Regions from separate parts of the Proteus sp. GOKU genome, predicted to be linked through region 2. Evidence: predicted binding sites of a transcription regulator. Region 2 holds the regulator's gene; each other region holds the start of a gene.
What was found. The regulator PhoB, encoded in region 2, activates phosphate uptake and scavenging genes when phosphate is short. The targets are predictions, from matches to a motif close to CTGTCATAAAACTGNCNNAT.
Positions count from the first base shown of each region.

Region 1: a site for PhoB is predicted at 954-973, ahead of ugpB (sn-glycerol-3-phosphate ABC transporter substrate-binding protein UgpB). Genes of this name have one in related genera too.
Region 3: a site for PhoB is predicted at 1,092-1,111, ahead of pstS (phosphate ABC transporter substrate-binding protein PstS). Genes of this name have one in related genera too.

Region 1 is NZ_CP034105.1:530,212-532,420, forward strand. It holds gene ugpB (sn-glycerol-3-phosphate ABC transporter substrate-binding protein UgpB) at 1-840, opposite strand, end outside; gene EHE21_RS02545 (glycerophosphodiester phosphodiesterase family protein) at 1,015-1,749, shown strand; gene EHE21_RS02550 (carbamate kinase family protein) at 2,073-2,209, shown strand, end outside.
Region 2 is NZ_CP034105.1:731,973-734,181, reverse strand. It holds gene phoR (phosphate regulon sensor histidine kinase PhoR) at 1-417, opposite strand, end outside; gene phoB (phosphate regulon transcriptional regulator PhoB) at 441-1,130, opposite strand; gene sbcD (exonuclease subunit SbcD) at 1,352-2,209, shown strand, end outside.
Region 3 is NZ_CP034105.1:3,875,495-3,877,703, forward strand. It holds gene envZ (two-component system sensor histidine kinase EnvZ) at 1-999, shown strand, start outside; gene pstS (phosphate ABC transporter substrate-binding protein PstS) at 1,214-2,209, shown strand, end outside.

The DNA of each region.
Region 1 (2,209 bases), 200 kb from region 2:
ACCTTTCATGTTCTCTTTAATACCCGCAAAGCCCGCGGATGATTCCATCACCATGGCACACTCTTGGGTATAAAATAGAGGCATTGCATCTGATTGGCGTCCGCCATATTTGAAAATACCGGATTTCGACCAATCTGCCATTTGTTGAATATGCGCGACGAAAGGTGCCTTATTAAATAAGAAGGTGGTATCAAAACCATCGAAACCGTTATTTTTTGTCGCTATAGGTAAATTATTGCGTGCGCCAAAGTTTTCGATTTGTGTCCACGATTGCCATGTAGTGGTAAATCCACATTTAACACCAGAATCGAGCAGCTTTTGAGACACAGTTTCCATCTCTTTCCATGTCTTTGGTGGTTGTTCTATGCCTGCTTTTTTAAAGAGTGTTTTGTTGTAGTAAAGCACCGGAGTCGAACTATTAAATGGCAACGACATCATTTTGCCGTCGCTGGTGGTGTAATAACCCGTGACAGTTGATAAATAACTATTAGGATCAAAAGGCTCGTTAGTTTTTTCCATTAATTGATAAACAGGAAAAACAGCTTTTTTAGCCCCCATCATACTGGCTGTACCCACTTCAAATACTTGCACGATAGCGGGTTGGTTTTTAGCACGAAATGAAGCCACAGCACTGGTCATCGTTTCAGCGTAAGTGCCTTTATAAACAGGTTTTATCTCATATTCAGATTGACTGGCGTTAAAATCAGAGGCAATTTGATTGACTTTCTGACCAAGCGCGCCTCCCATTGCATGCCACCATTCAATTTGTGTTTTTGCGTGTGTAGGAGAAGTAAATAACGCCATCGCAACAGCAAGACCTGTTATTGATTTTATCGACATGCAGAATTTCCTTTTTAATCGAAAGTTAAAGGTGCAATCTAATCTGCGAATTACCCTAGATGTTATTTATGACAAAAGGGTGACAATTAAATGAAGATATATTGATGGCATGACTGTCAAATTGCTGTCATAAATGGTTGTCATGATGTCGGCACAAATGAAAAGGAGAGAGAAATGAAGATAGCTGCTCACCGAGGTTTTTCTGGAAAAGCCCCTGAAAATACACTGGCTGCGTTTAAAATGGCGATTGATTTCGGATGCGAATGGATTGAAACGGATGTGCAATTAACCGCGGATCATGTTCCTGTGCTTATTCATGATAAAACAGTTAATCGTTGCACGAATGGGCAAGGTGCTGTGCGTTTTCATACCTTAGACGATTTACATCGCCTTGATGCAGGAAGTTGGTTTAGTTCACTCTATCAAGGTGAGAAAATTCCTTCTTTAAGACAAGGATTGCAGCTCATTAAGCGTTCAGGAACAAAGCTTAATATTGAGCTGAAAACGTGGCCCGATGATGATGTTGAGCGTTTATGTTTAGCGGTTTCTGACATGATAAAAAGTGCAGATATTCCGAATGAGCAAATTCTATTTTCTTCTTTTGATACACATGCACTTATTATTATGAAACGATATTTGCCTTTTATTCGTAGAGGGCAATTATGGGATGAGATCCCTGATAATGCGCTAGAAACGCTAAAAGCAATTGATGGTTTTAGCGTGCATTGTAATTACAAGTACCTTACGCAAGAACAAGCGCAATGGTTAAAACAAGCAGGCTATGAAATTTATTGTTATACCCCGAATGATCCTGAAGAGGTGAAAGATTTTGAGCAATGGGGTGTTGATATGCTAATTACTGATATGCCTGATGTTTATCAACCGGATGTTTATCAAATAGCAAAATGAAAAAGTACTAACTATCCCGCTTATTTGTACTGAATAAGGCGTTATTGATGTGTTTGATGACGCCTCTCATCTCCTTTCTTCCTTATTCCATTTACAGAAATTAAATAAGAGGATCGTTGAGTAATAGGTGTTTTATTTACATTCTCTGCTATTATCCTGCGCAATTAATGAATAGATATTGTTCAACATAATAATGTTTATCTCATTAAAAATAAAAATGGGGAAAATGGTTAGCGAATATGGCGACCTTATCAACCCAACCTCTAAGAGTAGAGGCGTGTTATTTCTACTTTAATTGCCAATAATATAATTGAGAGTGAAATATGAAAGAACTCGTTGTTGTTGCCATAGGAGGCAACAGTATTATTAAAGACAATGCTAGCCAGTCTATCGCTCATCAAGAACAAGCAGTACAAGAGGTTGCAGCCCATATTAGTGATATGGTGGCTGAAGGGTATAA
Region 2 (2,209 bases):
GTTATCTTCGGGCCAGCGAAAGCCGAGTAAGTGTTGAGCAAGGCTATTACACCAAAAAATATTCCCTTCATTTGTCATCATCACAACAGCATCTGGCAAGCTTTCAGCACCACTTCTAAAACGTTTAATTAAGTCACCTAGTTCTCTGCGTCGTTTACGATTGCGTTGTTGAGTCTGTCGAATACCATAAAAAATAGGCTCCCATCCCCCTCTTCCTTCCGGAGGCAGTACTGAGCGATCTAGCCATAACCATTTAGATAATTTCAGCAAGTTATAGGCATGCCACACAAGTGCACTGAGTAGCGATGCCACCAGCAACCAAGGAAGATGCCCGATAAAAAGCGATAATATAAAAGCAGGTAAGCAAAATAGACATAGCCCCCAAACGAGGGCTTTCCACGATAGTCGTTCTAACACCTGACGATTACTCCCATATTGACTTAGAAACGGGCAGAGAAACGATATCCCGTTCCACGTACTGTCTGTATCATTCTGTCATGGCCATCTTCTTCAATGGCTTTACGTAAACGACGAATATGCACATCAACAGTACGGTCTTCGACATAAACATTTGTTCCCCAAACATAGTTTAGCAGTTGTTCTCTGCTATACACGCGTTCAGGATGTGTCATAAAAAAGTGCAGGAGTTTAAATTCGGTGGGTCCCATATCAATCGGTTTATCTTGACTCGTCACTCGATGAGAAACAGGATCAAGCCCTAATCCATTGAATTCAATAATATCTTCCGCAGACATTGGTGATAATCGTCGTAAAATTGCTTTCACACGAGCCACAAGCTCTTTCGGTGAGAAAGGCTTAATGACGTAATCATCAGCACCCGTTTCTAGCCCTTGGACTTTATCTTCTTCTTCCCCTTTTGCCGTTAGCATAATAATTGGAATATCACGGGTATTACTTTCCCGCTTCATCTGTTTTATTACCTGCAAGCCTGATCCACCGGGGATCATCCAATCTAATAAAACCAGATCAGGGTAAGGATCAATAAGAAAGCTCAATGCAGAATCATAATCTTCTGCTTCAATAGGTTGAAAACCATTTTGTTCTAAAACAAAACAGATCATCTCTCGAATTGCGGTTTCATCTTCAACAACAAGAATACGCCTTGCCATACTCTATCCTGTGTAATGTATATAGAGGGTCAAAATGATTATGATGCAGTTTTATGACAGATTTATGACTAACCTTAACATTACTGAAATAGATCCCTGTTGTTAAGGTAAATAAATCATTTTTCGGTGAAATATCACTCAAAAAGAAGGCTTATTGTTGGGTTTTCACTAAAAAAGTAAGGTGCGCTATACTCTTCATCAGATAAAAAAGAGGGATAGCAATGCGGATTATTCACACATCAGACTGGCATTTAGGGCAATATTTTTTTACTAAAACTCGCGCACAAGAGCATCAACAATTTCTTGATTGGTTATTAGCACAAATTAAACATTATCAAGTTGATGCATTGATTGTTGCAGGAGATATTTTTGATACAGGCTCCCCCCCAAGTTATGCCAGAGAGCTTTATAACCGCTTTGTTGTTGCTATTCGAGATACACAATGTCAGCTTGTTATTTTAGGTGGTAATCACGATTCTGTCGCAACACTAAATGAATCTAAATCATTATTAGCATGTTTAAATACAACGGTTATTGCCAATGTTCATGCTGAAACACCGCAAGCCCCACTCATTCTTCCTCAAAAAGATAATACGCCGGGCGCACTACTTTGTGCGATCCCTTATCTACGTCCTAGAGATATGATAAGCAGTAAAAGTGGACAATCAGGTGCTGAAAAACAAAATGCTCTAAAAGGAGCGATTGCTGATTATTATCAAGCTCAATATCAAGAGGCTCTTGATTTACGTAAGCAACTGAACGTCAATATTCCGATTATTGCAACAGGTCACCTTACAACCATTGGTGCAAAAGTAACGGACTCTGTACGTGAAATTTATATCGGTACTTTAGAGGCTTTCTCTGCAACGCTATTTCCTGAATTTGACTATATTGCTCTTGGTCATATTCACCGCCCTCAAGTAGTGAATAAATCAGGTCATATTCGTTATAGTGGCTCTCCTATTCCTTTAAGTTTTGATGAAAGTGGTCAGCAAAAAAGCGTCTGCCTTATCGATTTTGAACAAGACAAATTAACTCACCTCACACTATTACCTATTCCTGAATTTCAGTTGCTACGC
Region 3 (2,209 bases), 1.0 Mb from region 2:
TATCTGGGGGGAGAAACCGAAATTTGGATCGAGAATACGCTGGAATACCCTGTTTTATGGGTCAATACACATATGTCTCCCTCGCTTTGGATACGTGTTCCGTTGACTGAATTAGGGCAAAACTTCTTACTCCCCGTTTATCGGCAAGCGATTATTTTTATTATTATCGTTGTCGCTTTTTTCTGGCTCTATAGTCGTTTTCAAAATCGCCCACTTAATGAAGTGGAATATGCAGCGCGTCGCATCGGAAAAGGAGTTATTCCTCCTCCTATTCCTGAATCTGGCTCTTCTGAAATGCGCTCAATTATTCGTGCCTTTAACCAGATGTCATCAGGAATTCGCTCATTAGATAATGATAGAACGCTCGTTATGGCAGGTGTCAGCCATGATTTGCGTACGCCATTGACTCGAATTCGTCTAGCAACGGAAATGATGAGTCCCGAAGATAGTTACCTCGCAGACTCTATCAATAAAGATATCGAAGATTGTGATGCCATTATTGGGCAATTCTTAGACTATATGCGCACGGGTAAAGAGATGTCTTTAGAGCTGTGTGATATGAATAATCTATTGCAAGAAGTCATTTCAGCCGAATCTAATTCAGGGAAAATCAGTGAAGAACATCTTCATCCTGAACCTATTAATATCACAGCTAACCCTATTGCGGTAAAACGAGCACTTACCAATATGGTTGTGAATGCCACTCGCTATGGTAATGGCTGGATAAGCGTTTCAAGTGGCAAAAATGAAGAATATGCTTGGTTCCAAGTTGAAGATGATGGCCCCGGTATCCCACAAGAAGATAGACAACGTCTTTTCCAACCTTTTGTTCAAGGTGAGCAAGCGCGTAGTTCAACGGGTGCAGGTTTAGGTTTATCCATTATTCGCCGTATTATGGATGCTCATGGTGGTTATGTTGAGCTTGATGATAGCATTAAATGCGGATTATTAATTCGAGCTAACTTCCCATTAAAAGAGCGTGAAGATGAGGATGATTAGTCCTCTCTATTTCAAGTATTGAAGTGCTTTTTTATTACGCCATCTCCATTCTAATTTCTCTCCTCCTATAAATATTTCATCATTTTTTTGCTTTGTCATAAAACTGTCACAATTAAGACATTTAATTGTCATCAAACTGACCTATTGTCTGTGCGTACCGTAACCGAAGTTGATAGATGTCGAAAATTATTCTACCTATCCCACAGGAGGGATTATGAAACTGATGCGTACCACCCTGACTAGTGTCATTGCCGCTGCGTTTTCAATGACCGCTCTTTCTGCACAGGCAACGACCTCGCTGACTGGTGCGGGCGCAACGTTCCCTGCCCCAGTTTATGCTAAATGGGCAGATTCCTATCAGAAAGAAACGGGTAACAAAATTAACTACCAAGGCATTGGTTCCTCTGGTGGTGTAAAACAAATCATTGCAAATACCGTTGATTTTGGTGCTTCTGATGCGCCATTAGCAGACGATAAATTACAAGCTGACGGTTTATTCCAATTCCCTACCGTGATTGGTGGCGTTGTTATGGCAGTCAATATTCCTGGTATCAAATCAGGTGAACTGACCTTAGATGGCGATACTATCGGTAATATCTACCTAGGCAAGATCCAAAAATGGAACGACCCTGCCATCACTAAACTTAATCCGGGCGTAAAATTACCAGACCAAAATATCGCAGTTATTCGCCGTGCAGATGGTTCAGGAACCTCTTTCGTTTTCACTAGCTACTTATCAAAAGTAAATAGCGCATGGAAAGATGAAGTAGGCGCTGGCTCTACTGTTAAATGGCCGACAGGCTTAGGTGGAAAAGGGAATGATGGTATCGCGGCATTCGTTCAACGTGTACCAGGTTCAATTGGTTATGTTGAATATGCTTACGCGAAACAAAACAACCTTGCTTATACTAAATTAGTCACCGCTGACGGTGAGGCAATCGCACCAACAGCAGACAGTTTTAGTGCCGCAGCAAGAAAAATTGATTGGAGCAAAAGCTTTGCACAAGACCTGACTAATCAGAAAGGTGAAAACGCATGGCCGATTACTTCCACCACCTTTATCTTAGTGCATCAGAAACAGCAAAATGCAGAAAAAGGTAAAGAAGTACTGAATTTCTTCAACTGGGCTTACGACAAAGGTAATCAAGAAGCGAAAAATCTAGATTACGCCGTACTACCCGCAGAAGTTGTAGAGCAAATTCGTGCAGCA